Regions from separate parts of the Lysinibacillus sp. NPDC056232 genome, predicted to be linked through region 1. Evidence: riboswitches for the same ligand, from Rfam matches in the RefSeq annotation. Region 1 holds a riboswitch; each other region holds the start of a gene.
The links. A riboswitch is a leader RNA that binds a small molecule or an ion and turns the genes downstream of it on or off. The one in region 1 is predicted to bind S-adenosylmethionine.
Positions count from the first base shown of each region.

Region 2: another riboswitch for S-adenosylmethionine. It lies ahead of ACFCYJ_RS05520 (YezD family protein); the one in region 1 lies ahead of ACFCYJ_RS25305 (O-acetylhomoserine aminocarboxypropyltransferase/cysteine synthase family protein).
Region 3: another riboswitch for S-adenosylmethionine. It lies ahead of ACFCYJ_RS16530 (MetQ/NlpA family ABC transporter substrate-binding protein); the one in region 1 lies ahead of ACFCYJ_RS25305 (O-acetylhomoserine aminocarboxypropyltransferase/cysteine synthase family protein).
Region 4: another riboswitch for S-adenosylmethionine. It lies ahead of ACFCYJ_RS14265 (Na+/H+ antiporter NhaC family protein); the one in region 1 lies ahead of ACFCYJ_RS25305 (O-acetylhomoserine aminocarboxypropyltransferase/cysteine synthase family protein).

Region 1 covers NZ_JBHJTF010000057.1:14,015-21,684, reverse strand. Annotated here, with positions in the region: gene scpC (succinyl-CoA:acetate CoA-transferase ScpC) at 262-1,782, shown strand; gene ACFCYJ_RS25325 (DASS family sodium-coupled anion symporter) at 1,989-3,470, opposite strand; gene ACFCYJ_RS25320 (glycerol-3-phosphate acyltransferase) at 3,651-4,283, opposite strand; gene ACFCYJ_RS25315 (hypothetical protein) at 4,311-4,547, opposite strand; gene ACFCYJ_RS25310 (hypothetical protein) at 4,527-4,856, shown strand; SAM riboswitch class I at 4,865-4,978, shown strand; gene ACFCYJ_RS25305 (O-acetylhomoserine aminocarboxypropyltransferase/cysteine synthase family protein) at 5,097-6,398, shown strand; gene ACFCYJ_RS25300 (hypothetical protein) at 6,721-7,107, shown strand.
Region 2 covers NZ_JBHJTF010000005.1:18,263-25,932, reverse strand. Annotated here, with positions in the region: gene ACFCYJ_RS05550 (redoxin domain-containing protein) at 1-31, opposite strand, end outside; gene ACFCYJ_RS05545 (ABC transporter permease) at 28-798, opposite strand; gene ACFCYJ_RS05540 (ABC transporter substrate-binding protein) at 817-1,911, opposite strand; gene ACFCYJ_RS05535 (ABC transporter ATP-binding protein) at 1,924-2,817, opposite strand; gene ACFCYJ_RS05530 (acyl-CoA dehydrogenase family protein) at 2,832-3,974, opposite strand; gene ACFCYJ_RS05525 (ECF transporter S component) at 3,992-4,579, opposite strand; gene ACFCYJ_RS05520 (YezD family protein) at 4,776-4,946, opposite strand; SAM riboswitch class I at 5,015-5,111, opposite strand; gene ACFCYJ_RS05515 (phosphopantothenoylcysteine decarboxylase domain-containing protein) at 5,523-6,197, opposite strand; gene ACFCYJ_RS05510 (hypothetical protein) at 6,569-6,700, opposite strand; gene ACFCYJ_RS05505 (LysR family transcriptional regulator) at 6,861-7,670, opposite strand, start outside.
Region 3 covers NZ_JBHJTF010000022.1:78,735-86,404, forward strand. Annotated here, with positions in the region: gene ACFCYJ_RS16510 (PucR family transcriptional regulator) at 1-510, shown strand, start outside; gene ACFCYJ_RS16515 (carbon-nitrogen family hydrolase) at 598-1,392, opposite strand; gene ACFCYJ_RS16520 (hypothetical protein) at 1,742-2,065, opposite strand; gene ACFCYJ_RS16525 (pyridoxal phosphate-dependent aminotransferase) at 2,396-3,565, shown strand; SAM riboswitch class I at 3,798-3,903, shown strand; gene ACFCYJ_RS16530 (MetQ/NlpA family ABC transporter substrate-binding protein) at 3,992-4,822, shown strand; gene ACFCYJ_RS16535 (methionine ABC transporter ATP-binding protein) at 4,927-5,952, shown strand; gene ACFCYJ_RS16540 (methionine ABC transporter permease) at 5,945-6,616, shown strand; gene ACFCYJ_RS16545 (alpha-hydroxy acid oxidase) at 6,630-7,670, shown strand, end outside.
Region 4 covers NZ_JBHJTF010000018.1:1,386-9,055, reverse strand. Annotated here, with positions in the region: gene ACFCYJ_RS14300 (hypothetical protein) at 371-574, shown strand; gene ACFCYJ_RS14295 (helix-turn-helix domain-containing protein) at 697-831, opposite strand; gene ACFCYJ_RS14290 (GmrSD restriction endonuclease domain-containing protein) at 964-2,784, opposite strand; gene ACFCYJ_RS14285 (DUF7662 domain-containing protein) at 2,800-3,054, opposite strand; gene ACFCYJ_RS14280 (winged helix-turn-helix domain-containing protein) at 3,372-3,941, shown strand; gene ACFCYJ_RS14275 (restriction endonuclease) at 3,974-4,288, shown strand; gene ACFCYJ_RS14270 (protein NO VEIN domain-containing protein) at 4,422-5,432, opposite strand; SAM riboswitch class I at 5,806-5,913, shown strand; gene ACFCYJ_RS14265 (Na+/H+ antiporter NhaC family protein) at 6,021-7,304, shown strand.

The DNA of each region.
Region 1 (7,670 bases):
TTGTATATATCAAGAGCATATCACGCTTTTTCTTCAAAATCGAATTTTTTCGATATTGAAGTTATTTTCAGATAATTTGCGAATGCATAAAATATCTCGTAAAATTAAATATTTTGTTAGTTATAGATTAAAAATTCTAAATAGTTTAAAATTATGTGTGAACAGTTTATTTGGTTAGATTTCTAATAATTGGATGACTATACCAGGAGGATTAAACCGAGTAATCTAGTTAAAAAATAAAGTAGGATGGAGGAATAAGGAATGGCAGAAAAGTTGGCGAAAAAGCTTCGTAATGAACAGCTACGGAGCAAGGTTGTAACAGCAGAAGAAGCAGCATCTTGGATTAAGGATGGGATGGTACTTGGGATGAGCGGGTTTACACGCGCTGGTGATGTTAAAGTGGTACCTCTTGCACTTGTGGAAAAAGCTAAAAAAGAGAGCTTCCAGGTAGATGTATATACAGGTGCATCACTTGGCCCAGAAGTTGACCAATACTTAGCGGAAGCTGGCGTTATTCGTAAACGTGGACCTTTCCAAGCAGATGCCGGCATTCGTAACAAAATCAACAGTGGTGAAATCACATTTGTTGATGCGCATCTATCACATAATGCGGAGTTAGTACGTCAAGGTATTATTGGTCCTATTGATTTTGCGATTATTGAAGCAGCTGCTATTACAGAAGACGGCTTACTAATTCCTACAACTTCAGTTGGTAACTCTCCGATTTTTGTGCAAGAGGCAGACCAAATAATCATTGAGTTGAACGTAGCTCAGCTTGATGAATTAGAGGGTGTCCATGATATTTTTATACCAGGACTACAGGGGGAACGTGATCCTATTTCATTGCAAAATGTATCCGATCGGCTTGGCAAAATTGGTATACCACTAGATTTAAATAAAGTAAAAGGCATTGTGATTTCAGATATTTTAGATGCGCCATCAACGATTGTTCCTGCGGATGAAGAAACGGATATTATGGCTAATCATTTATTAAATTTCCTACGCGAAGAAATTAAAGTGGGTCGTTTAACAACAAGCTTAAGACCTATTCAGTCGGGTGTAGGCTCAGTAGCCAATGCCGTTTTATTAGGTTTTAAAGATTCCGAGTTTGAGAACTTAGAAGTATATTCAGAAGTACTGCAAGACGCGGTATTCGAATTAATTGATGCCGGAAAGGTAAACTTCGCATCTGCTACTTCTATTACACTTTCCGAGGAAGTTGGAAATAGAGTTTATGGTAATTTTGAAAAATATACAGATAAACTAGTATTACGTCCGCAAGAGATTTCTAACCAACCAGAAATTATTCGCCGACTCGGGTTAATTTCTGTTAATACGGCATTAGAAGTGGATATTTACGGGAATGTGAATTCTACACATGTTTCTGGCACAAAAATGATGAATGGAATCGGCGGCTCTGGAGACTTTGCGCGTAATGCACGATTAGGTATTTTCGTCACGAAATCTTACGCGAAAGGCGGAAATATTTCTAGTATCGTTCCAATGGTATCGCATGTAGACCATACAGAGCATGATGTAGACGTCATCGTAACAGAGCAAGGAGTAGCAGACCTACGTGGGCTTGCTCCAAAAGAACGGGTTAGGCTCATTATCGATAACTGTGCACACCCAGAATATCGTGAGCAATTATGGAAGTATTTTAACGATGCTAATGAAGCGACTGGTGGACATCATACGCCACATATTCTAGAAAAAGCGCTCTCATGGCATGTGAATTACGCAAAAAATGGTACGATGAAGAACCCAGCCTTATCGAAATAATAAATCGAAAAAGCCTTGAAGGACAGTTGATATGTTCCTTCAAGGCTTTTAGTTGTTAAGAACGTATTTCGCGGAAAGCTCGGGTCAAACAAGGTCTCTAAGTGATCGGGTTGATCCACAAAGTGATCAGGTAAGCCGACAAAACGCTCAGGTGGCCACCGAAGTGAACAGGTACCCACAGAAAAGCCTGGCTACAAATTTCCTCCTTACAATAATCCAATCCATTTCCAATACGTTGCGGAGAATAGAAGAACTAGGATGTACCCAATAATCGTTAATGGAATACCAGATTTTAAGAAATCCTTTGTTGTAAAGGCTCCTGTACCATAGGCAAGCATATTTTGCGGTGCACTAATAGGTAAGAGGAAGCCAAAGCTAATAACGAATTGTTGCACGATAACGAAACCAACCTGATCGACATTAGCCGTTAATGTTGAGGCTAAAACGATAAATACTGGTATAAGCGCAGATGCTAGGCTTGTTGCACTCGCAAAGCCTAAATGAATAAGAATATTAAATAAAGTGACAAGCGCAATTGTTGCAAGAATTGGCATAGAATCTAAACCGAGTGAACCGAATACTTTATCAGATAACCAAGATGCACCTTTAGTATTAAGTAAGACTGTTCCTAGCATAATTCCTACTGCAAAGACGATAATTGTCCCCCAAGGAATATGAGGTTCAACTTGCTTCCACGAATAGACTCCGATTTTTGGCATTAATAAAATGGCGATTGCAACGATTGTGACGGTTGTCGTATCGAATGGGTGGAGTTTGCCCTCTGTAGCCCAGAAAAATAGTAAAACGACCGATGTGATGATTAATCGAATTTCGGGAGCTTTTAATGGACCAAGTTCCGCAAGCTGTTTTTTGATTACTTCTTTACCACCTTCGATATTACTTGTTTCAGGCTTAATTAGTGTAGTCATAATGAAAAATAGAGCCACTGACATGATGATTGAGAAGGGGGCAGCGTAAAGCAACCAAGCACCCCAAGAAATATCAACACCAAATTGTTCTTTGATGAAATTTAAAGCGACCATATTTTGAGCTGCTGCCGTCTTAATACCGATATTCCAAATGGAGACAGCTTGTACAGAGGTAATGACAAGTAAAGCAGCAAGTCGACTATCACGTGGTAGACCAAATGCTGCTACCATTCCGAGTAGTATTGGCACAACTGCGCCTGCACGTGCAGTAGCAGAAGGGACAAAGAATGCAAGTGCAATAGATACTAAAATAGCACCGAATACTATGGCTTTCGTTTTTGTTCCTACTAGTGAAAGGATCCATAGCGCAAGACGTTTATGTAAATTGGTAATTTGCATGGCTGCCGCTAGGAAAAGAGCTGCGGCTACTAGTGCAACTGCTGAATTACTAAATCCGCTTAATGCTAATTTTAATGCATCTGATGTTCCTAGCACTTTCGTTGGATCTTCCAGTGACGGAGCTAAGCCTAGTAAGATTGTGACGAGAGCAATAATCATGGCAGAGCTAACGGGATAGGATACTGCTTCTGTAACCCAAAGGATGACCGCGAAAGCTAAGATAGCCAAAGCCCGTTGTCCTGCTATAGGTAAATCGCCGCTGTTAGGTAAAAAAGTTATGACGATTAGTGATGCGAATGCTAATGCAATCCAGAGTGGCTTCAAATTACGTTTCGGTTTTGCTTGTTCAGAAGTAGACATACTTTCTCACCCTTTCTAGTATTTTCTATAACATCGACTAGTAGAATGCTTTATTAAGAAAGTAATTTGTCTATTTATTGTAAAAAAAACTAGTGTGTGAAATGCTCTCTATTTATAGCGATAATGGGCAGTTACGAGAAAATACGCGGTCATAGAAAAGACAATAATATCCAAAATATATTATTTTTTCTTTTTAAATGCTGAAGTAACTTTAGGCTCAGTTCCTAGCATCAATCGTTTAATATTTTCGATATGCAAAATGATGGCTATACCAAAAAGAAGTAGGGCTATAATCGTTGGGTATATTCCAGGAATCCATAAATATGTGGCTATACAAAAAACGAGATAAAATACAAGTACACCGATAATTAAATAGTTCGTCAGGAAAGATAAAATAACAAATAAAATGAGTGCAAATAAGCCGATTTTCCAATCAATCGCAAGTAATATTCCTATGATTGAAGCGGTACCTTTGCCACCGTTGAAGCCCATATAAAATGGGAAATTATGACCAAGAATGACACCGGTAGCTACGATATAGGTAAAGAGCCAAACGTGTATTTCTGTTAATTGTGTTAGATCTGCGAGGTAGGCATGTGCACCGATAATAGCGGCAACGCCTTTACCGATGTCGATAAGTGCAACTAATACGCCGTATTTCCATCCAAGGGAGAGTGTTGCGTTAGAGGCACCTGCATTGCCATATCCAGTCTTTTTTAAATCTACCCCAGATAAAAATTGAGCAACTTTAGAGCCGTGAACACAGCCAATTAAATAACCAACAAGAAGAAAAATAATAACGGCTTTTATCATAAAAGTCCTCCTTTCTAAATAATAAGCTCATGACCAAAATGTGTGGTTGATTTCCGTTCCGACTGGGCGCTTTGTTGCTGCCACTTCGCTTTCGCACAGATAAAACATTTGCCGCTGACGCTTCGCTTTCGCGCAGAGCAGAGCTTCCTGGGGGCGTCCGATGAGCCGCTTTTGTTGCTGTCGCTTCGCTTTCGCACAGAAAACATCCGCTGCGCTCCAGGGTCTCGGGCCAACAGATGTTTTTTGCGCGAAAGCGTAGTGCAACGAAGCGACAGCAACAGCACCGATGTTGGTCACGAAGGCGTTATCACAGGACGTGATGGTTTTAGCCTTCGTTCCTCTATTGCTGATCCCCAAGGAGTCGCCCAGTCTCCACTACAATCAACTTATAAAAAGGGCGTACATTTTAACAAATTTCACCCCGAAACTTTTAGTGATGAGCTATGTAACACTAAAATAATGTATGCGTTCGTATTACGTAAAAAAGCAGACAGAAGTTTCGGAAAAAATAAAATTTTAGTGTTGACAGAGAAAAAGTCTATGTTTATACTTTGTAACAACGATGGAAATTGAATCTCATACTCTTATCAAGAGCGGCGGAGGGATAGGCCCTATGATGCCCAGCAACCAGTAAGTGACGAACTTGCTAAGGTGCTAATTCCTACAGATTCTTACTTGGATCTGGCAGATAAGGGGAGGAAAACTTGCAACCGCAACCCTCTTCTTAGCTGAAGAGGGTTTTTGTTTTCTACTGAAAAAATCCTCCTCATCTCCGGTACCATCGTAAAAAAAATAACCATTTGGAGGTATACAATGACAAATTTTAAACCAGAAACATTGCTGTTACACGGTGGCCAAGAGCCAGACCCGGTAACAGGATCTCGTACAGTACCCGTATATCGCTCAACGGCATTCGTTTTTAAAGACACTGCTCATGCGCAACGTCTTTTTGCCTTAGAGGAAGCCGGCAATATTTACACAAGAATTACAAACCCAACTGTAGATGTTTTTGAAAAACGCGTCGCTTTATTAGAAGGCGGTACAGCAGCGGTAGCACTTTCATCTGGTGCAGCAGCTATTGCATTTTCAATTTTAAATCTTGCTGGGGCAGGGGATGAAATTGTTGCAGGTAGCTCTTTATACGGAGGTACTTATAATTTATTGGCCAACACACTACCAAACTACGGTATTAAAACAATTTTTGTAGACGAAACAAATCCGGAAAATTTCCGATCAGCTATTACGGATAAAACAAAAGCGGTGTTCGCTGAAATTTACGGTAACCCAAGTTTAAAAGTGCTAGACATTGAAGCAGTAGCGAATATAGCACATGAAAACGGCTTGCCATTAATTATTGATAGCACATTTGCTTCACCGTATGGCTCTACACCAATTGACTTCGGTGCAGATATCGTAGTTCATTCCGCAACAAAATGGATTGGCGGCCACGGTACAACTTTAGGTGGCGTTGTAGTAGATGCAGGGAAGTTTGATTGGACTCGTGGACGTTTCCCAGGCTTTACTGAGCCAGATGCTTCTTATCACGGTTTGCGTTATGGTATAGACACAGCATCGGCTGCATTTGCCACAAAACTGCGAGTGCAATTACTACGCGACTTTGGACCAACATTAAGTGCAGACGCAGCATTTAATTTATTACAAGGTTTAGAAACGCTTCATTTGCGTATTCCTAAACATAATGAAAATGCATTAGCGGTAGCTGAATATTTACGAAACCACCCATCTGTGGAATATGTAAATTACAATGGCTTAGAAGATTTCCCTACCCATGAGTTAGCTAAAAAATATTTGAGAAATGGCTTCGGTTCAGTGCTTACATTTGGTATTAAAGGTGGACGTGAAGCAGGGCGTAAATTAATCGATAGTGTGAAATTATTCTCGCACGTAGCAAATGTAGGGGATGCTAAATCATTAATTATCCATCCAGCATCTACTACACATCAACAACTATCAGCTGAGGAGCTAATCCAAACTGGCGTAACCGAGTCGCTCATTCGCTTATCCATCGGTTTAGAGGCAGTAGAGGACATTATTGCAGATTTAGAACAAGCTATTAAACAAGTAACAGCTTCACAACAACAAGTAGAAGCTTAATAAATAAAAGACATTGGCTAATGTTGTAGCGTTTACGTATTTTCTCATTCGATAGGCCTCATTTGGTAATGCGTAAATCGTTGCTGCATCATCCGCTTGCCTCATTTGGTGAGGGTAACTGAATCTCTTTAAAAATAATACCTAGTAATTTTATAAGTATTGTTGACTCACTTAATTCCTTGCTTTATACTAGGAAATAAGAAAAGCGTTCGACATTTAGTTTTCATAAGTGCTCCCCCACTTTTGAATATATGAAGGGGAGTAGTTGCTCAGCCAGTAGCTACTCCTATCTACCAAAACTGATGATAAAGGAGTGTTTTAAATGGGAAATGTGTATAGTGCGCAAAACATTGCATCTTATCTTATTTATGAGTTAAATGAAGGTCATGTGTTTGTGAACAACATGTCCATTCAAAACATACTTGCATCAGTTGAGAGTACATGGCAAGAGATCTTTGGACATTCAGCTTTTAAGGAAATTGTTTATGTCAAAGAGGAAGGCTATACAGTAAAAGAAGTTTTTGAAGCTTATGAAGGCTATGGAGCAAGTCATATTCCTCTACCTGCGACAGAGTATTACTTAAAATACGGAACGTTCCAATTAGTTGAACGTACGTATGCAATACCAAATTTTACGCTAGAGGAAATAAGACTGGTGCAACAAGCTCTAACACAATATCGTTATAAATGGCTAGCCAAAGCTAGTTAATTATCCCTCATAAATTTGTGCTCATTCTCTGCTGCTACAGGGAATGAGCTTTTTAATTAGATGTTGGAAGATATACTGGCATAATTGAAAAAAAATTATTGATATATTTCAAAAGAACAATTTTTATGAATGTATTTACATACATATATATAATAGAAGAAAGGTTTTTATTTCTTTAATAAGAATCGTCGTCAATATTTGTTCAATTATTATAGATCAAGTGAAAAATCATATAATAAAGGAATGAAAACGATTTCCTTTGCACTTCTAGAGGAAACAAATGTCCATCCTAGAAAGATTTTTCTTGTGCAATGTATGTATTTGCGTTACAATTTTCTTTAAGTTGAATTTCGAATTATTTGAATTTGTGTGTTTCACAAACTTTGTATCTTCAGTCAGAATTTTTTTGTAGGGAACGTGAAACACCATGACTAAATATCTGTCTGAAAACGAAGTGTTAAACAAGGCAAACTGACCTGCTTTGTAAAGTCGGCGAACAATTCAAAATCTGTACGAATTAAGCTGAGACGAAATATAATGAAACTGCGGAATGTAAGTTGGAG
Region 2 (7,670 bases), on a different contig from region 1:
CAAACACTTGCATCAATCGCTTACCCGTCATTTCGGTTCAACCTTCATATTCGTCCAAAAAAGCAGACGTTTTTTTAGTTTATCGAAACCAATCATGAATATCAGAATAATCACGCTGTTGAAAATAATACCTGCTAGTACGAAATGGTATTGTGAGAAATCTGCATAGTATTGAATGAAGTAACCCATCCCGGATGATGCCCCAAACATTTCTGCAATCGTTAAGATTAAAAAGGACATCCCTAGCGACGTGCCAGCACCTGCTAAAATATGCGGGGAACTTGCCGGCAGTATGACTTTTGCTAAAAAGTCGAAGCCTTTCAACCCAAGTGTTTTCGCATTGTCTAAATAGTGTTGCTCAATGAATAATACCCCTTGAATGGTCCCTAAAAAGATTGGCCAAAACGCACCAATAAAAATGAGTGACGTTGATGCCGACTGAAACGTTGGCATTAACGCAATGACATAGGGTATAAATAATGTCGGTGGAATTGGACTGAATGCATGAAAATACGGCATTAAAATTTTGCGTGATTGATGATGTAAGCCGAAAAATACACCGCCTGCGATACCAATGATTATTGCACCCAGATAGGCTGGCAATAATAGCTGCATGGAACTAATAAAGCCGCTAAATAACTCTTGGGCTTTTTCTTGTAGGGACGTCCACACAACAATGGGCTCTGGGAAAATCACAGGGTTAATCCAACTCGCGTATTTCGTGAACAGCGCCCAGGCTACAAGTACAAGTAGCCCTATCAAAATCGTGATGCTATATTGCTTAAAAAATAGGCGCACAGGGTGTCCCTCCTCTACTTAGGCATTTTGTGCATTAAATTTTTCTAGTAATTGTTTAAAATAATCATCAGATGGATGTTCTTCGATTAACTCATTCAGTGCACTTTCATATAATTCAATATTGATATATTCATTAATATCAATATCCTCAACATCCTTGACATAACCTATTTCTTGCATTTGATTCCACATGGCGATAACGCTGTCTTTATTTGGATCGGCCGAATAATTAGAATGACCCTCGTTGACAATGGCGTTAATCACTTCATCATCTACCTTCAAATGTTCACGTGCGGCTTCCACCGCTTTTTCTGGATGCTCAATCTTCGTACGCTCCGCCAAAATTAATGCCTTCAAGAAGCGTTTATAGCCTTCGCCATCATCTTCTTTTAACAACTCTTCTTTTGTCACGACACGACAGCACACATGGGACGGCTGTAAATCGTTGCTCCAACTTACTGCCTCCAAGCCCATTTCAAGTGCTTGCGCATAGAATGAGTTTGCGGAAACTGCCACATCTACTTTTCCGGAAGCAACTGCTTCTAATAACGTACTGCCCGTTTTAAACTCAATAATTTCTAAATCTTTCTCCCAATCTATTCCTTCCTCTGCTAATGCTGAACGAAAGACGATATCCGACGTGAAGATACGAATTGTACCAACTTTCTTACCTTTGTAATCTGCTAAAGTTTTGTATTGGTTAGTATTTTCTGCTTTCGTTAAAATCGGATGTCCACCTTCTAAATGACCACCGATAATTTTGAAATCAGAACCATTTGAAATGAATGTCAGTGGACCGGCTGTGCCGAATGACAGACCGACATCAATTTTCCCTGCTTGCAGCGCATTTAATCCGTCAGCAGAGTTCGCAAAACCGATACGTTCGATATTGACGCCGACATCCTCAAAATAGCCTTCTTGCAGCGCAACATCTACTAATGGCGCACCGCTGGATTGACTATATCCGACCTTAATGTCATACGTTTTTTCCGACAAATCCTCTGCTGAAGCTGGCTCACTTACTTTTTTATCCGCACCACATGCTGTTAGAGCAAGTAAACTGACACCTCCTAAAAATGTATAAATTGATTTTTTCCATTTACGCTTTTGCAAACCAGTTCCTCCTTAAATCCCTGCGCCATCCGCTGTCACAAGTGATGTCTCTTCAATTCGATTGAGTATCTCTTTATTCATTACTTCATATACATTGTCTCGGAAAGTTAAAAACTCCTCACTTTCAAATAGTTTTTTACGATTTGTCGTTTTCCGTTTAAACGGTACCTCTAAACTAGTTGTCACAGCCCCTTCTTTGCCAAGACCAAACATGATAATGCGGTCTGCCAAATAGATTGCTTCATCAGCATCATGTGTCACAAAAACAATGGTGCGTTTTTGTTCCCGACTAATTTGGAGCATTAAATCTTGTAGTTGAATGCGAGTAATCGGATCAAGTGCTCCGAACGGTTCATCCATTAGTAGTAAATCTGATCCGTAAGCCAATGCACGGGCTATGGCTGCACGTTGCTTCATCCCTCCAGACATTTGTCCAGGATATTTTGTAATGACGTGGCCTAGATTGACAAGCTTTAAATAATCCTCTGCAAGCTGTTGTAATGCTTGTTTCTTTTTCGTTTTCCCAAGCTTTTGTTTTAATGCAAGCACAATATTGCTACGTGCCGTTAACCAAGGAAACAGAGAATAATCTTGGAATACTACACCGCAATCTGGCGCCTGTGTTTGAAGCGACACATCATCAATCGTAATGTCTCCGGCGTTTGGTTGCTCGAGTCCTGCAAGCAAACGAAGAAAGGTACTTTTTCCACAACCACTCGGGCCCATCAGAACGAGAAATTCACCTTCCTGCACATTGATCGAAATGTCGTTTAAAATTCGAACATTTTGATAACCGAAATGAATGTTTTTCGCCTCTATTTTATTTTTTGTTGCTGGCGCAAGCGCCTCATTCGTCTTCTCCAAGTCATTATTGTCATGCTTTTCTACACGCTCTAATAGCACCATGATATTCACCCCTTCTAACGTTGTAAGACACGTCTTCCTAATTCTTGTATGGTCATATCTACTGGCACATGTAGCGTCATCGTCCGTAAATTACGCCAGTAGCGATCAAAGCCGTAGCGATTAGCTGTAGCACGACTTCCCATAACCTCAAACATACGAGAAGTGATGTCTAGCCCTATTTTCGTCGTCACAATTTTCGCAACATTCGCAGCATCGTCTAACGCTTCACGTTCTGCTAGCGTTATGTTACTTCCTTTTAGCCAAAGCTTTTGGAACAATTCATCTGAACGTTCCACCACTAATTTGGCCGCCTCTACCTGAGCAAAAAATTCACCAAAATGTTTTTGAATAATTGGATCCTCTGTTGCTGAAGTGTAGAGCGGTGAACGCGCTCTCGTTTCAGTTTGTGTGTAAATTCTTGCTGCTTCAAATGCGCCTTCTACAATACCTAAATACAGATGATTTAAGATAAAGCTTGAAATATTTAAACGTAGGCGAGAAAACTCATCGCGATTAAAGCCATTCTCCAGTACTTCATTAAGTTCCACACGTACCGCATGAAATTCGACTGTCCCACTATCTGTCTGACGTTGACCAAAATTATCCCAATCCCCTTTCACTTCTATACCTATTCGTTTAGTAGGTATTATAGCCAACAAAGGCTCTTCCCGACCTTCTAACAGCGCTGATGCTAACAAATAATCAGAATCTACACTACCTGAGCAAAATGTTTTCTTACCTTCAAAAATGTAATGTTTGTCATGCTTCGTTGCCGTTAACTTAATATCAATAGGGTTAAAGGCATTGCCCCAAAATAAATTTCGTTGTACGGTTTCCGTATAATAACGCACTTTTTGCTCTTCATTTCCACATAAATGTGGCGTCGTTAAATTGACAAAATGATAACCAAAAATATGTGCTAGCGAGCTATCTACTCTAGCAAAAATACGCACAACCTGTAGGACATCAAGCCAATCACCTCCTAAACCACCATATTCAGTCGGAATTAAGAGTTTTAAAAGTCCACTTTCCCGTATTAAATCTCGCTCATTTTTAGCATTCCCCCCTGCTTGATCTCGCGTGACGGCTGTTTCCTTAAATTTTTGCGCAAGCGAAGTTGCAATTTCTTCAATCTTTTTAACTGTTTTTGTCGTCATTATTATACCTCCTGTTTTTAATATGTACGATTATATTTCAAGCATTGCTGAGCCATCCAAGTTCGAATATTTCGGAATACTATCATTGTTACAATCATGACAATGACACCTTTCACTAGATTGAATGGTAGAATCCCTAATACAATCATATCTGTTAAAGCATCCCCCTTCACAGGTTCCATTCCTAAAAATAAAGTGTACATTGGTAGGAAAAGCACATAATTCAGAAGGCTCATACCAACTGCCATCGAAGCTGTACCTGCAAGCAAACCAATGACAAGCCCCTTCCCACTTTGTATTTTTGAATAGAAGAAATACACCGGGATGATAAATAACACGCCTGTTGTAAAGTTGGCCATATGCCCTACCGGTACACCAGTCATGCTTCCTGACAATAACCAATCCAATATATTTTTTAATAGCTCCACTAAAATCCCTGCAACTGGTCCCATCGTCATTGCTGCTAATAAGGCCGGCACATCACTAAAATCTACCTGTAAGAAACTAGGAAACGGTGGTAACGGAAAATTAAATAACATCAATACAATTGATATACTACTCAGTACACCAATATTCATGAAATATCTTAATCTCAAATTGCTCACTCCTTTTTAAATCGCTACTAATTAAGAAAAACTTCAATCAGATGGGTATTCTTCATACCTACGGATCCTACGTTGAACCAATCGGGCTTTTACGGTCAGTTCAGTGCCCTTCTTACTGCCGTAAAACGGGGTCAAAAAAAACCACATATAAGCGTAGGAAAGATTCCTGCTTATGATGTGGCCTCCAGATTTCTAGTCAGCTGCGATTATTCGGTTTTTTTTGTGGAAATCTTTGCTTTTCAAGTCGATTAATTTGCACAATAACGCCATCTTGAATGGTGATATGCACCTCGCCAAATTGTAGATTTTGAATAGCATTGGCAATCACTTCTAATTTCTTGTCATCAATCTTTGCTGTTTGAGACATTCCGATACACCCCTTCTCATACTTTTTTGTACAAAAGAGGTCAACGCATCATGATGATTCGATGGACCCCCTTATCTGTCAGAAAACTCTGCTGGATTTGGCACCGATTCATATCGGTTGCCGAGGCTTCATTAGGCCAAGTCCCTCCGCTTCTCCTGATAAGGTATTACGTTTCTTGGAAATAATTCTATAATTCTGAAAACCTATTGTCAATATAAATATTACAAAACCTAGACGAATACTATGAAATTAAGCGAAATGGTTCATTTTGTCAGTAAAAGGGACGCAAAATTTATGAAGAAAGCTTGTGAAAGTTTTAGCCTGAGTTCCTCTTTTTCAGCGGATGTTTGGACACCCACTGAAAAGTAGCTTAAATCCGCATTCATCTCACACTTCTGCTGAAAGAAGTTAAATAACTTTATTGGGTTTTCTTAAATACCTGAGGTCCATAAAAAAACTGTGTAGACGCACTTTCCGTCTGCACAGTTTTTTTGCTAGCATAAATTGAATGATTTTTTTCATCGCTGATAGGGATGACTTCTTCGCTGATAGACATCGCACTCGCATAAGAGAGATTTAATGTTTTTGTAAGCATCCCATTAATGCTTTGGCTGTTTGTTCTTTGCCCATCACCTTAATGGGTTGTCCTTCAGCCGGTACGATCCAATGTGGCTCATCTCCACCATATAAAGACTGTGAGCTATTAGCTACCATAAATTGAGCATTGGCCGATTCCATCCGTAGACGTGCCCGGGACAGTAAAAATTCCTCATCATCCGTTGCCTCAAGTTTAAAGCCTACTAGAGTAACTTTCGGCTGCCACCCCTTTATTTGACCTAATACTTTAGGTGCCTTTTTAAAGTGGATGATAGGTGGCTCGTCAGATGGCATTTTACCGGTTTCCTCAAGTAAATTCCCAGATTGGTCATACACTTTGTCAATGAGCCAATCAGAACCTGCAGCCGCCATAACAACGATATCTATCTGTTCTTCCTGAACAGCATGTCGAACTTTCTCGCCTAAATCTTCAATGCCTTCAAATCCAATGGTACGCATTTTATCTTTATTCGTTGGAAGCTGTGCGAAATAACCATGCATATACAATACGTTTGCCCCAGCCGCTAGTGCCGCTTCAGCTAAATAACAGCCCATCGACCCTTTCGATAAATTCGTATGTCCACGCACACGATCCCATTTTTCAAGTGTTCCCCCACTTGTAATGAGTACGGTCTTACCTCGTAATGTCCCCATACACTCACCTTTTTTCTAATCAATTTCGCCTTGGCGTAATTGTAGCTGTCGCTTTGCTTTCGCTACAGAAAACATTTGCCGCTGACGCTTCGCTTTCGCGCAGATAAACAATGCGTCCGGATTTTGAATTGTGCCTAGGCCTGCACGAGGGCCGACACGATGTCGGTCATTTCGGTAATGCCACAGGACGTGGCGTTTTTACCGATGCAGGTCAGTTAGCCGTTTTCGCAGGATGAGAATATTTTAGGCTAACATCCTTGTATTCATCCCTTTGAAAATCCGTGACATCCGCCGGAGGCTTTGGGCCAACATGATGTTTTCTGTGCGAAAGCGCAGTGCTAACGTAGCGTCAGCAACATGATGTTGGTCACTCAGTCGTGTGTTGCTGTCGCTGCGCTTTCGCACAGATAAATTGCTACAGGACGTGGCGTTCTTAGACTGAGTTCCTCTATTTCAGTAGGTGTTTGGACACCCACTGAAAAAGTAATCAAAATTGCATTCATCTCTCCATCTTTAGAGGTGGGAATCTTCTGTACCTGCCGCTACGCTTTCGGTACAAAAAAGATCTGCTGAATGAAGATAAATATACAAATACTATTTTAACGTAATGCTATGTGATGCTTCAATGTTGTTTTTATAGCGCTTGTTGCTCTCCACTAAAAATTATTTCATATTTTGCTCTTTTAACCAGGAACTTAATATCTCCGCAAATTTCTTTGTTACTGGTGATGCTTGGTGATTCATAGCTAATCCAATTGTGCGATAGCCTCCTTGTTTTAAAGGTATGGCTTTTATCGTAGGTGGTAAGTTATTTATCACTAATTTCGGTAAAATACTAATTCCAAGCTGATGAGAAATCATCGAAATAATCCCTACCTCTTCCGATAATTCAAAGCGAATATTTGGCTTCACGTGATATTGCTCTAACAGGACTTTTACATCATTTGTCCCTTTATATGAAGTCATGATAAATGGCAAATCTTCTAGTTCAACAATATCAATTTCTGCTTTATCATAGAGTGGACTTTTATCGGAGACAATACACAGCAATGGATCTTGCTGTAGTTCAGTATACCGAAATTGCTTTGACTTTTGACCATTTAAAAATCCTGCATCCACCTCTCCACTCAATAGCCATTGTTCTATTTCATAATAATCTCCCTCACGTAATTCAACTTGTATACCAGGAAATTGATTTTCCATAATATGAACAATTTCTGGCATCCAGTTTGAAGAAATACTTGAAATCACACCAATTCGTACTTTCCCACGCGTAACGCCGAGTATATGTGCTGCTTCTTGCTGTAACAGTTCCTGTGCATCGAGGACATGCCTCATTGCCCTTAACATTGTATCTCCTTCACTTGTTAACGTGACACCCGCTCGACTTCTGTGAATGAGTGCAAAGCCGAAATCCTTTTCTAAGCTTGAAACAGCATGACTTACAGCAGATTGGGTTAATCCTAATGCCTC
Region 3 (7,670 bases), on a different contig from region 1:
CGCGAATTATTAAATACATTAGTTTCTTCCGTTCAGAAAACTGATTTTTATAAAAAACAAATGGTTCAAGGGTATCAAATAGCCATTGGCAAAGTCGTTGCAGACGTAGAGGAAATACCGAAGAGCTATCAAACTGCACTCGAAACATTGTATATTTGCAGTAAAGTACAAACAACATCTTATTTTTATGATGATTTACATCTGTATCACCTCATCTATAAATTACAGATGCAAGTAAATTTACAGGAAGTGATTCAAGATTATTTGCAGCCCGTTATTGAATACGACAAAAAATATAACAGTAAGCTATTAGAAACCTTGCAAGTATACTTACAAACGAACGGCTCCAAACAACAAACTGCCAACCAACTGTTCATCGTCCGCCAAACGCTCTACCATCGTTTAAAAAAGCTTGAAAGTCTCTTAGGGGAAAATTTCATGAAGGGGCATAATCGGATTACGCTTGAATTTATGTTGCTTGCTAATTCTTTAATTGAGGATAAAAACTAAAATACTTTGCTTTTGCGGGGTTTATCGGTGGTGTTGATTGGTTAGCACGCTCAAGGTTGCTTTGTTCCTTGAGCGTGCTATCAGATTTTAATTTTCGGTAACTACTCCGCTATATAATCCTGGTCTGCGGTCGTCATAAACTGGAATTCTGCCTCGTACTTCATCGACAATCGAGAAGTCCACGTCAATGACAGCGACTTCTTCATCCTCTGCGCCAACCCAAAGCACTTCGCCCCATGGTTGAATAATCATTGATTGACCATTGAAGTTTTCTACCTTTCTAGAAATACGATTAACAGCGATCACAAAGCATTGATTTTCAATGGCACGTGCTTGCAACAATGTTTTCCAATGGTCGATACGTGGTGTCGGCCATTGCGCCGGTACAAACAATACCTTTGCTCCCTCTAAGGCGTGAGCACGTAGCCATTCTGGGAAGCGAATATCATAGCAAATCACGCCTGCAGCCTCGATATCACCTAGGGCAAAGCGATTCATTTCATCGCCCGCTTCTAAATATAAATGCTCGTCCATCAAACGGAAAAGATGTGCCTTGTTATATTCACCTACTAACTCACCATTGTTATCAAACGTATACATCGTGTTGTAAAATTTATCGCCCTTCTTCGTTGAAACAGAGCCACCAACAATATGTACGCCAAGCTCTTTCGCTAAACCTGATAAAAATGCTTTCGAACGTTCTCCATCCACATCTGCAAGCTCTGGTAATTTTTCAAGTGCATAGCCTGAATTCCACATTTCCGGTAGTACAATAATTTCTGCACCTTGTTTTGCCGCTTCACGAATTTTGTCCTCAGCGCGAGCAAAATTTTCTTCTACTTTGCCAAAGCCTACGTTTAATTGAATACAACCGATTTTCATTGTTATTCCTCCTCTAGACAATTAGTAAAAAAAGTAATACCTTTTAGATTTAATGTACAAACAACTTTCAACACTTACAAAAGCGTTTGTTTCACTGCATTTATGCTTTTGTGAATTTCATTATACTACATTTAAAAGTAGTCTAATTTAGATTTCTTCAGTCGCTTGGTCACTTTTGGGTCTCCTGAAGTCGCCTATTTTTCACTGTGGACCATCCATAAAAAGGTGGTCTTTCTTCTAATAAAAACAACAATTAAGACCACCCATCATGGAGTGGCCTTTTCATGATATATTCAACCAAAGTTCTCGTTAGTTCAAGAAGACTATTAATTAGTAGTTTTCATTTATGTCATAAATATTCTAGACTGGTTTTAGGTATAATAGATTGGGTACTAGTTTTAATCTTAGATATGATTTGCTCTCTTGGACCATTTAACCACTCAGAATTACTATAAAATTTTCGTTGTGAGTTCTCCAAATGTTTACTATTTTCATATTCCCTTATTAAATAATACGAATCAGGGTTATGTAAAGATTGACCATAACTAATAACTTTCATTTTTTCTTTTTCGTGAAGAGGAATACTTTGTTCTACCATTATTTTGTGAAATTCATTTCCAGTACCTTCTTCTAATTTGTATAATAAAATTTCTAATATGGCTTCCGTATTCATAATCTACCTTCCCCTTTTTTAAAAAATATAAGTGGATAAAATCCATTTCAAGAAAAAGTCTATGCGGTCATTTGATCAACGCCTTATTCACTTCTATCACATGATTACACCATACTTTCCTTAATGTGTTTTTTTATAAATTATCAAACTATATTACAAAACTACATCTGTGTACGACCAACACTTTCCTTAAGCCGGTTATAAAACGGTACTGGTCGTTCTCTATTCGCTGTTTCTTTTATATGATGGCTATAGACATTTAGTAAAAAAAGTAATACTATTTGCTTCATATCTTTAATAATTATTATATTCTGAAAAAGGTGAACATGGATGGAATTCTCAAAAAAACTACAGCAACTTCCAACTCAATTTTTTGCAGCACTTGTGCAAAAAGTAAACACTGCTCTAGCTGAAGGGCGTGATGTTATTAATCTTGGTCAAGGTAATCCTGACCAACCCACTCCTTCACACATTATTAAAGCATTACAGGAGGCAGCAGAAAATCCTCAAAATCATAAATACTCTCCATTTCGTGGCATAGCAGAATTACGCCAAGCAGCAGCAAACTTCTACAAACGTGAATACAATGTTGACATTGATCCTGAAACAGAAGTAGCTATTCTCGGTGGTACGAAAATCGGTCTTGTTGAGTTACCGTTAGCCGTTTTAAACCCCGGGGATACAATGCTGTTACCCGATCCAGGGTATCCAGATTACTTATCTGGTGTCGTATTAGGCGATGTTAATTTTGAAGTCATGCCGCTTTTTGCAGAAAATAATTTCCTGCCCGATTATAATGCTTTATCCGATGAAGTAAAAGAAATGGCGAAGCTGCTTTACTTGAATTACCCGAATAACCCAACTGGTGGTACTGCAACACTTGAATTTTTTGAGGAAACAGTACGCTTTGCAAAAGAGCACAACATTATCGTAGCACATGATTTTGCCTATGGGGCGATTGGATTTGACGGCAATAAACCTATCAGTTTCCTGCAAGCTGACGGTGCAAAAGATGTCGGTATCGAAATGTATACATTATCCAAAACGTATAATATGGCAGGCTGGCGCATTGGTTTTGCAGTTGGTAACCCTGATATTGTTGCAGCCATTAACCTTATTCAAGATCATCTATTTTGTAGTCAATTCCCCGCTGTGCAACAAGCAGCAGCGGTTGCCCTTACAGCATCTCAGGATTGCGCGGATGAGCTAAGAGCGACTTATGAGCGGCGACGAAATATTCTTATCGAAGAAGCACAGCGAATTGGTTGGCACGTAACCGCACCGAAGGGTTCTTTCTTTGCATGGCTCCCTGTTCCATTAGGTTATACGAGCGAGCAGTTTGCTGATGTATTGCTCGACAAAGCTGATATCGCAGTAGCGGCAGGTAATGGCTTTGGTGAATATGGCGAAGGCTATGTGCGGGTCGGTTTACTTGTTAGTGAAGAACGCTTACGTGAAGCAATCAGTAGAGTTGAAAAATTAAACCTATTTAGCTCATGAACATATCCCCATACCTAAGTAGACTCTATCGAAAAACTGTTCCATTAGCTCAAACTTGCTATAAGAACAGTTTTTCATTTCCTATCTTTTTTAGTTGCCCTACCCCTTCTTCTAGCGGACTCTTTTTCGACTAAATAGTATAGCAAAATAAAATATTTTAAAAATTCAATTGACTTACTATATCCTATAATCTATATTAGGTATATCGGATTTACAAAAAAATAATATAAATCTCTTATCAAGAGTAGCTGAGGGACTGGCCCTATGAAGCTCGGCAACCTCCTTTTTTTAAGGAAGGTGCTAAATCCTGCAAACGATCATCGTTTGATAGATAAGAGAGGACGTTTTTTCATGAGCCTCTCTTAGTTTATAAGAGAGTTTTTTTTATTTTTAACTACCGATAAAACAACTTTGGAGGTATGTCTCATGAAAAAGAAAAACAAATTTTTATTAGGTTTAGCAAGTCTCACATTAGTAGCAGCATTAGTAGGCTGCGGTACTAAAGAAGATAAAGGTAGTCAAGGTAAGGCTATTAATGAAAATAAAATTGTAGTAGGTGTGACTTCTGGTCCACACGAACAAATTGCAGAGGTTGTTGCAAAAGTTGCCAAAGAAAATGGCTTAGAGGTTGAACTAAAAACTTTCTCTGATTATGTTTTACCAAATACATCGTTAGCCGAGGGTGATCTTGATGTAAATAGTTATCAACACAAGCCATTCCTCGATGCATTTAACAAAGATCACAAAACAGATTTAGTGCCAGTAGGAAAAACAATTTTAAATCCTATGGGCATATACTCTGAGAAATATAAATCATTCGATGAGGTTCCTGATGGTGCAACATTCGGGTTACCAAATGATCCAACGAACGGGGCTCGTGCTCTATTTGTCCTTCAAGAGGCAGGCATCATTAAATTAAAAGAAGGTGCAGACTTAACAGCATCTATTCGCGATGTCGAAGAAAACAAAAGGAATTTTAAATTCATTGAATTAGAAGCTGCACAAATTCCGAAGCAGCTTAGTGAAGTAGATGTAGCAGCTATTAATACGAACTTCGCTCTTGATGCTGGCATTAATCCTAAAAAAGATTCAATCCTTTTAGAGTCTACTGACTCTCCTTATGTGAATTACATTGCAGTCCGTGCTGAAAACGAAGACGACCCAACAATCAAAAAATTCGTTGAAGCTTATCAATCTGATGAAGTACGCAAATTTATTGAAGAAGAATTCAAAGGTTCTGTTATTCCGGGCTGGTAATTGACGATTAAGGACCTTTCATACAATCGAGAATCTGCGAGACTCCTACGGAAAACTAGCAGATTCTTGCTTTATAGAAGGGCTTAGAAAGGAGATATCACAGTATGATTCAATTAGAAAATATCACAAAAGAATTTAAAACTAAAAAAGATATCGTCAAAGCAGTAGATGGTATTAACTTGCATGTCAAAAAAGGTGAAATCCATGGAGTTATTGGCTACAGTGGTGCAGGAAAAAGTACTCTTATTCGCTGTGTTAATTTATTAGAGCGTCCAACAACAGGAAAAGTATTGATCGACAATGTAGATATTACTTCCCTTTCTCTAAACGACCTTCGCAAAACACGTCAAAAAATCGGGATGATCTTCCAGCATTTTAATCTCTTGAAAACAGCGACTGTTTACAACAATATCGCGGTACCATTAAAGCTTCTAGGCTATAACGACTCTGAAGTGAAAAACCGCGTTGCAAAATATGCAGAAATTGTTGGCCTAACAGAGAAATTAGATAGCTACCCTAGCCAGCTTTCTGGGGGGCAAAAGCAACGTGTCGCTATTGCACGTGCCCTTGCTCAAGAGCCTGAGATTTTGCTCAGTGATGAAGCGACAAGTGCTCTCGATCCTGAAACAACTGACGCCATTCTTGAGCTTCTCTTGAAAATTAATCGTGAGCTGGGCATCACTATTTTACTCATTACACATGAAATGAATGTTATTCAAAAAATTTGCGATGATGTATCCGTTCTTGAATCAGGGACAGTTGTGGAATATGGCTCTGCTATAGAGCTATTTTCGAAGCCTCAGCATCCAACGACACGAAAATTTTTAAATACCATTTCTCAACGTAATTTATCGCCTTCCCTTATCGAGCAATTAAATGTTTCGGGAAGAGTTATTCGTTTAACATTCCTTGGCGAAAGTACAGGGAAACCTTTACTTGCAGAAGTGAGCAAAGTTTATGATGTACAACCAAATATTTTAACAGCCAATATCATTGAATTAAAAAACGGCATTGTCGGTAATATTGTCGTGCATCTACACGGTGAGGCATATATCGTAGAAAAAGCACTTACGTATTTTACAGAAAATGGGGTATCTGTTGAGGAATTAGGAGGCGAATTAAATGAATAGCATTCAAAGTTTCTTTGCAGACTGGTCAGATGTTATTGGAAAATCGATTATCGAAACCTTCCAAATGGTCGGGATTTCATTATTCTTTTCTATTTTAATTGGGATCCCTTTAGGGCTTTTAATCGTTTTAACTCGCCCGGGGCAATCATTTGAAAATAAATTTCTCTATCAATTTTTCAATTTATTTATTAATATGATTCGCTCGGTACCATTCATTATTTTACTATTCTTCATTTTACCGTTCACAAAGATCATCGTTGGCACAACGATTGGTGTAAAAGGTGTTATTGTGCCGCTTGTTGTTTATACAGCGCCTTATATTGCAAGACTTATGGAAACAGCACTTTTGGAAGTTGATCCAGGGGTTGTGGAAGCTTATACAGCAATGGGTATTAAACGTCGTCACATCATTTGGAATGTCTTACTACGTGAGGCTCGCCCATCCATTATTTTAGGCTTAACAATTGCCACAATCGGTCTGATTGGAGCAACAGCAATGGCAGGTATGGTTGGTGCTGGCGGTTTAGGTGATCTTGCATATCGTTACGGTCATTTACGCTATGAGGTCGATGTGATGTATGCGACAGTGTTTATCTTAATCATCCTTGTTCAGATTATTCAATCAATAGGTAATCGCTTCGCTGCGAAACTAAAGAAAGATTAATAGGAGGATTACGATGACAAAGACGACACACAGCGATCTACTGTTAAAAAATATAAATGCACAAGCCCCCTTCCCTATTTGCTTTGCAGATTTAGAAAAGGCAGTCGCAGAAAAAATGGAAGCTGGTCCGTTTGGCTATATCCGTTCAGGTGCTGGGGGTGAGCAAACATTACGAAATAACCGCGCAGCCTTTGAAAAATACTCTATTATTCCACGCTTTTTACAGGATGTTTCAAGTATTGATACATCGATTGAGCTGTTCGGAAAAGTACATCCAACGCCATTCTTATTTGCTCCTGTTGGCATGAACAAAATGGCGCATGACGAAGGTGAGCTTGCCGTGGCACGTGCAGCGGATCAGTTAAAAATTCCTTATATTCAAAGTACAGTTTCAAGCTATGCACTTGAGGATGTGGCACAAACAGCTCCCACTGCTACTAAATGGTTTCAATTATATTGGTCAACAAATGAGGAAATTGCCTATAGTATGGCCGCTCGAGCCGAGGCTGCTGGTTTTGAGGCTATTGTTTTAACTGTAGATACAGTCATGCTTGGCTGGCGTGAAGAAGATGTTCGCAATCAGTTTTCGCCATTAAAGCTTGGATATGCACGAGGAAACTATATGAATGACCCCGTTTTTACCGCTTCCTTACCAGATGATTCATTTGAGTCATATGTACAGGGCGTGTTGCAAAATATTTTCCACCCGACATTAAATTGGGAAAATGTACGTGAATTAAAGCGCCGTTCTAATCTCCCTATTTTACTGAAGGGGATCTTACATCCTGAAGACGCAAAACTAGCTATAGAAAACGGCATTGACGGTATTATCGTATCAAACCATGGTGGTCGCCAACTGGATGGCGTAATTGGTTCACTTGATGCTCTTCCTGACATTGTGAAAGCTGTAAAAGGACGAATTCCTGTTATTTTAGATAGCGGTGTGTATCGTGGTATGGATGCTCTTAAGGCACTCGCTTTAGGAGCAGATGCTGTTGCCATTGGTCGTCCCTTCCTCTACGGACTTGCATTAGAAGGACAGCAAGGAGTCGAA
Region 4 (7,670 bases), on a different contig from region 1:
TATATGGAATGTTATTCGTTTCTTTAATGCTCGTAACAGGCAAAGAGCTTACAATTAATGTTCTAGCTATACCAGCTTTAATTTTATTTTTGGTTGTTAGAGTTACTGAATATTTTGTGACGAGAGGCGGAAAAAAAGGATACTCCTCAACGGATGATTGTAGGGGCATTTGTTATCGCTTCTCTTACTGCGATAGGTATGGCGGTTATTTTAAATTAAAGGTGTGCTCTATTACTAGGAAGCTGTATTAAAAAGTGCTTTATTTACAGGGACATATAGTAAAGTAATCTAAAGGAAAAAGGAGAATAAAGGTGACGCCTAAAATATTAAGAAACTATGTTTGCTACTTACGTTTCCGAGGTGTGGACATGTGAAGAGAAACTATATTGCTATTATTAGTTTGGTGATTGCATTTATTTTAGGGATTCCGTTTAAATGGATTCAGTATAAAGGATCAGAAGATGTATCTATTCTTCAAATAACAGATTTAGGGATTGATAATTTATTTTTTGATTTTATTTTATTAGGCTTAAATACTTTAATAATTTATTTAGTAAAAATGCGGGTTAAATGATGCGTGAAAGGTTGTGATATGGATGTCAAAGTGATATTGGTTTGGCGATTACTCATTATCTTAGTATTAGTGATATTACTTATGAGTAAGGTTATTTCGCTATCACCCTTCATAGCTATTATTTAGGCACATACCCAACGCTTTATTTGCGAGTAATTTGGTATGTCATGTTTTTCCGCTAATAATTTATAACCTAAAGGACCTTTCATATATTCATTAACCACATTTATTTTGAATTCTTCACTGTATTTCACCATAAAAAACACCCCTAAGGTTAGATTTTTGACTCTAACTTTAGGGGTGCAGGACCATATGGCCATACCTATTGAGCTTTTTAATTCGTCTCATAATTCTCAGGTTTTATTACTAAACAATATTCAAAAGAGAATTTAAATTAACGCTTTACCGAATGCTTCTACAACATCTTCCCCATCTAAGTTTGAGATTGGTTTATCCATTGCAACACTTATCAAGTTCAGTAACGATTTTGCTCTTTTGATAAAATATTCTTCGAAATTATCATTTTTCAAATCTTCAATACTAATTAAATGTGTTTCAAGATAATTATTTAGATTTTTTTCAGTTACTCGATTATCAATTATAATTTTTTGAGAATATTTACTTGGTGCAGAACCACCAATTCCTCGATTTGTTTTAGCAAATAATGGGGTTTTATTCACAACGGAATTCCATTTTCGTTTTTCTAACTTGTTATCCTCACAATATTTACGAGGGAATATATGATGTATATCTGTACTTTCATCTAAAAATGTAGTAAAGTCCATTGAGCTACCTGTAATGAAGTCTAAACAACCCTTTTTTAGTATTAGTGCATTTACTCCTTTATACGCAGCACTTAACCGAGATTGTAAAGAAAGTAATCTGGTAGGTTGGAAGTATGCTCGTTGTACAGTATCTGGTTCTTTTCCTCCATCAATCCATTCCATCATTCCAGAAACATCCGTAGCAAATCTAGTTTCATTTGCTCCTCCATACATCTCACCAAATACACCACACCAATACCAACTAGATATTTTTTGTTTCACTGTGCTATCCTGTGCTTTGCTTTTAAGTACCGTGAACATAACCGATAATGGGATTAATTGAGTACTGTATGGTAAATCACGTGCAGTAAAAATCCGTTGTTCCTTCAAAAAGTTAGCCGCTTGAATAAAGCCTTCCATTAAATCCTCTGAATACTTTTGATATTTCTCTAAGGTTAGTTTTAAAACATCACGTTTTTTACAACTTATTGCTTCCCCACCATTTTTACGAACATAATAGCGATCTAAAAGCGTTATCGCAGTTAAAAAATCTGATGAAGATACTACTTTTAGTAGTGCTTGATCTTGATTTGCATACGATAAAGCAGACAAATCGATCATTTTTTTCATTCGTTCTTCCCAATCTTTTCGAAGTTCAAAATTATCTGCAGCAAAAGTAGCTGTTACCAATTCAAAAACAGTTAACGAGACTCCGCCAGTATTTACATTTTCAAAAACTTGGCAAACGGCATCTTTAGGTGTATTTTTTCCTAAAGTAATAACTGGCACTTTATACGTTTGAATTGGTACTAGTACTTCTTTGTTAAATTCTATATAATCTTGAAAGATTAAAGGGTCGTAATTATAGAATTTTTGATACTCACTCATCCACATCATGCATTCCACAGAATCATAGACAATGTTTAATGGAAACATTTTATTAGCAAATTCTTTCTCTCGCGTACTAACATCTAGCTCTATATCTCGCCCAAAATTTGTTCGGATAATTTTATCTTCTGGAACAGAAATTACTGCATCTACACGGTCCGTTGTACTATTCAAGCTTTTTTCAATATCTAAATAATAATAGCGTTGGATTTCTTTATTTTTTTCAGTACGCGTTTGTACCGGTTTTCTCGAATATAAAGAGTTAAAAATTGACGTCATCCTTTGCTGTCCATCCAAGACTAAAATTTCTGGACTATCTGCTGCATTAGCACCTGTAAACGGGCGATATTTAAAACGAATTTCACCATTTTCACTAAACTCCAAAAACATCAATGCTCCAACAGGGTATGCATTTGAAATACTTGCGATTAATGCTTTTATACGATGATCATCCCAAACCCATCCACGCTGGAAATCTGGTAGTTGAATTTGTCCATTCTCTATATTTTTTAAAATATCTACAATTGCTGTATCATTTGACTTAAATGTGCTACTCATTTTAATCTCCTTTTTTCATCTTATTATATCTTTCTTAAAAATAACTTGATTTCCCAATTGAATTGATTGAGTTTTGTAACCAGCGTCAACCCAAGAGTGCGCTTGTGTATGAGAACCAATATTATTACTCCACCAAGCAGAATATTTATATGCTGAGTCGGGAAGTTTAAAACCTAAAATCATTTCGATATTTCCAAAAGAAAGTGTAATACACTCTGAACCATTTGATTTTAAAAATTGTTGTAGTTGCAAATACTTTTCCCCACGCATTATATCCCTCCTCCGGTATTAAATCACACAAACTCTAAATGTGGACGCTTCCCTTACATAAAAGGTAAATGTTTCACGTAATTATTTCCTATATTTATGGCTGACTTCAAGACCAATAAAACACTCAGGATGTGTTCTTTCTTCCAATAAGCTGTTTAATCTCCAATTCTACTTCTTATCAAAACGCCCTAAAAATGGCATTAAATTATATTTTTTCCTTATACCTATATTATACATAATATTAAGTCCCACATCTTATACAATTATCGTAAAATAAAAATATAGATTTTTTATATTAATACAAAGGAATGACTCACTTGCAAATACCTACTTATGAACAATTTATGTATCCCTTTTTAGACTATCTAAAAGATGAAAATGAGCATACATTAAAAGAATTGTATGAATTTTTACCTCACTATTTCAATTTATCAGAAGAACAAGTAGAAGAACTTCTCCCTAGTGGAAATCAAACAGTTGTCGTTAATCGAATAGGTTGGGCACGTACTTATCTTAAAAATGCCGGTCTAATAAGTAGTCCAAAACGTGCTGTATTTAAAATTACATCCGAAGGCTTAAAACTTCTTAAAGATTCGTCTGATAAAGAAATCAATCAGAAAGTATTAGAACGTTATCCTCAATTTTTAGCATTTAAAAATCGTACAAAACCTTCCACAGATTCTGATATACAAACAGTTATTTCTGAGGATTCCAGGACCCCCTTAGAAATTATGAATGAAAACGATCAAATCTTAAAGCAATCATTGCAAACCGAACTATTAGAAAAAATTATGGAATGCTCTCCTCAATTCTTTGAGCAATTAATTGTAAAATTAATCGTAGCAATGGGTTACGGAGGATCGATTTCTGATGCTGGGAAGCGGTAGGAAAATCTGGTGATGGTGGAATCGATGGCATTGTGAAAGAAGACATCTTGGGGTTAGATAAAATCTACTTACAGGGAAAACGTTGGACAAATCCAGTTTCAAGACCTGATATCCAAGCATTTGTAGGAAGCTTAGTAGGCTTTAAAGCTAACAAAGGGATTTATATCACTACATCTCGTTTTACAAAAGAAGCAATTACATATTCCGAGAGTATCGATAAATCATTAATATTAATTGATGGAATGAAACTTACTGAGCTCATGTTTTTATACAATGTAGGTGTATCGAATGTACAGATCTTTACAATAAAGCGTATGGATTTAGACTTTTTTGAGGAAGGTTTATAACCCGGAGGCAAAATGCAGCAAGCTTATTTGAAGTTTGCTGCATTTTTTAAGATATATCGAGTCTTTCTTATGTAGAGAAAAATCCTATTCTTTATCGTCAAGTATAGGAGAATTTATTTTGAAGTTTAATAATTCATTTATTGTTTTCTACTCGTGTGCCATATACATCAATTGTTGATGGAATATATGCATACTTACGTGTCAACAAATCATTTACTGAGTTATAACTACTAAAGTCATTATCTATTTCCATTTTCATCTCACTTTTCTTGCCTACACCATATACACGTACTAGCCACATTTCATCCTTATACTGAATAATTTTTTCCAATTCAGGATAAGAAATTGAGTAGACTGCACTTGTATTTGTTGATGTTGTACCCTTAACTTTAATTTTTATTGGTTTTGGAGGAGACTGTGGCTGTAAATAATCAAATGCTGTAATATCGTATCCTAATCCATCACCTTGCGTTTGCTCTACATGCTCTACCTGTTCTCCGTATTTTTCACCGAATACTTCTATTACTTTCTTTTTCACATATTCAAATACTTTTTGCTCTGCAGTATCACCAATTTTTTTACGTTTTTTCAAGTCTTTTTGTAGCTTTTTTCTAACTCTAGACTCTCCCTGCTCGTAACTAGAAGTCGCAAACATTTCCTCGTTAATTTCACCATCTTCTATTAGTTCTGCTTCAGGGCTATCTTCGTTAAAAAAGTTGTCAAACAAGCTAGCCCAAGCTTTAGGACAGGGAAATAAGTAAGCCTGATTCCCTCGTCCATTTTCTTGAAAGGCTGAATATTTTTGCGGACGATCAGATTCCATATCTCCCCAAACATCTCTAATCATAATTGGACGTTCTAAAATTGTGTAATCTACATCCACCTTATATCCTTCATCTGACCATAGATTTTTCTCCTGTAGCTCATGCGGTTGTTCTGCAATATAACAATCTGACGTTGCTATACCTACCGCTCGAATTGCTTGATCATAACAGCTGTAAATTTTATTTCCAGCCTTAATTGTAGCCATTCGTTCGTACGCATGATTACTATTTCCATTTTTGTTTTTTTGAGGGGACCACATATATCCTCCGATGATTTCTTCTTCGTGTGTAGCATTTTGCATTACAATAAAATTACTCATATGTTCACCCTTAGTTTCAGGAAACGTTCCATTTCAATTTTAATATTTTTTGAATTTTGTATTTTTACTATAATTTATGATTATTACATTGTCAAAAAGTTCATTAATAGATGAATAATCTTAAACGTTTATAGTTTGGCTCTATTTATGATTACGGGCAGTGTGTTTTTAATTACGAGAGATTAAAGACACTAAATTTCACGAAGATTTAAAGCTTCTCTCATTTTGCCGTGGTAGCCTTAAAGTAAAGTAAACTTTTTTGAGAAAATGTACTTTGATGTCGTTTTGAAATTCAGTTTGATTAAAAATAAGTTGCAAATATAGATGTTTTATTATAACATTTTATTATTGTACAAAAAATAATATGTTTTTCTTCTTATCAAGAGAGATGGAGGGACTGGCCCTATGAAATCTCGGCAGCGGAACTTTGTGAGTAAGTTACTGTGCCAAATCCAGCAAGCAATGGCTTGATAGATAAGAGGAGTGTTTTATAGATATAAGACCTCTTCTTGTTATTTCAAGAAGAGGTCTTTTTTAGGAAGAGAATGGACAAAGACGTATCCATTTTTAATTTTTGGAGGTAGAACAATGAAGAAAGAGAATCCATGGGCGTTAATCCCATTTGTTGTTTTTTTGGTTTTATTTATTGGTTCAGGGGTTATTACAGGTGATTTTTACGCCTTCCCTGTCATTGTAGCCATTGCCATTTCGGGCGCTGTGGCTCTGGCGATGAATCGAAAAGAATCGTTTTCGCAAAAGGTTGATATTTTTTGTAAAGGCGCAGGAAATTTAAATGTCATGCTGATGGTTGTTATTTTTCTATTGGCTGGAGCCTTTTCAGAGGTAGCAAAAGGCATGGGGGCAGTGGACTCCACTGTTAACTTTGCTCTGTCAGTCATTCCGCCAAACTTACTTGTCGTAGGCTTGTTCATCATTGCCTGCTTTATCTCCCTATCAATGGGTACTTCGGTAGGAACAATTGTTGCACTGGCACCAATTGGAGTTGGGATCAGCGAGCATACCGACTTTTCCATGGCTTTAGTAATGGCAGCGATTGTTGGCGGTTCGATGTTTGGCGATAATTTATCCTTTATTTCAGATACAACCATCACTGCCGTTCGTTCACAAGGTGCACAAATGAAGGATAAATTTAAGGTGAATTTTTGGATTGTGTTGCCGGCAGCTATTGTAACGAGCATTATTTTAGGGGTTATCACAATGGGTGAAACGGCGACACAAGTAGAGCATTTAAGCTATAGCTGGGTAAAAATTGTTCCCTATGTTTTGGTTATTATTTTTGCGCTAGTAGGAATGAATGTTTTCCTTGTCCTTGCATTTGGGATTGTTCTCGCCGGGGCTGTTGGCTTAGCGGATGGTAGCTATCAGTTAATGGACCTTTTTCAAAAGATTGGCGAAGGAATGTCAGGCATGTATGAAATGGCATTTCTCGCGATCTTAATAGCTGGAATGGTGGAGATTATTAAGCTTAACGGGGGAATTGACTTCCTACTTCACCTTGCCACACGAAGAATTAAATCAAAAAAGGGTGCTGAATTCGGGATTGCCGGCCTTGTGAGTCTTACTAATTTCTCTACTGCCAATAATACAATTGCTATTTTAATTGCTGGTCCACTTGCAAAAAATATTGCTGATCAGTATGGGATTGAGCCGAGAAAGTCCGCAAGTATATTAGATATTTTCTCCTGTACGATCCAAGGTCTTCTGCCATATGGGGCCCAATTCCTGGCAGCCGCAAGTGTAGCTGGAATATCGCCAGTGAGCATGCTGCAATACTCTTTTTACCCGATTTTGATAGGAATTTGTGGGATTATCGCTATCCTTAGTGGATACCCGAAACCAAAGAAAGTCTGAACTTCATTACTTTAAAGTGACGGGTGTAGCTTTTAAAAATATTGATTTTACATTGAAATAATCCAATTGTTTTGAAAGAAAGATTAATCAAAACGATTGGATTTTTTATTTGAGGTTATTCTTCTTTGTAATAAATTTCGATAAAAATCTTAAAAAGGTTGATTAAATTCACCTGTACCTTTAATCTCCACAGTTTCCTAACTTTTATCAATTAGTCTTTAACAAATAGGGCCAGGAGTTCAACTCCCGTTCACTATTCCAAATCTCAAAAATTATTAATATAACTGCGTTTCACATCCAATCTATGTATAGAGACAGCGGGAGTCGAACCGGCGTCTCCTAAAAGCGCTGTTTTATCAGTATTTA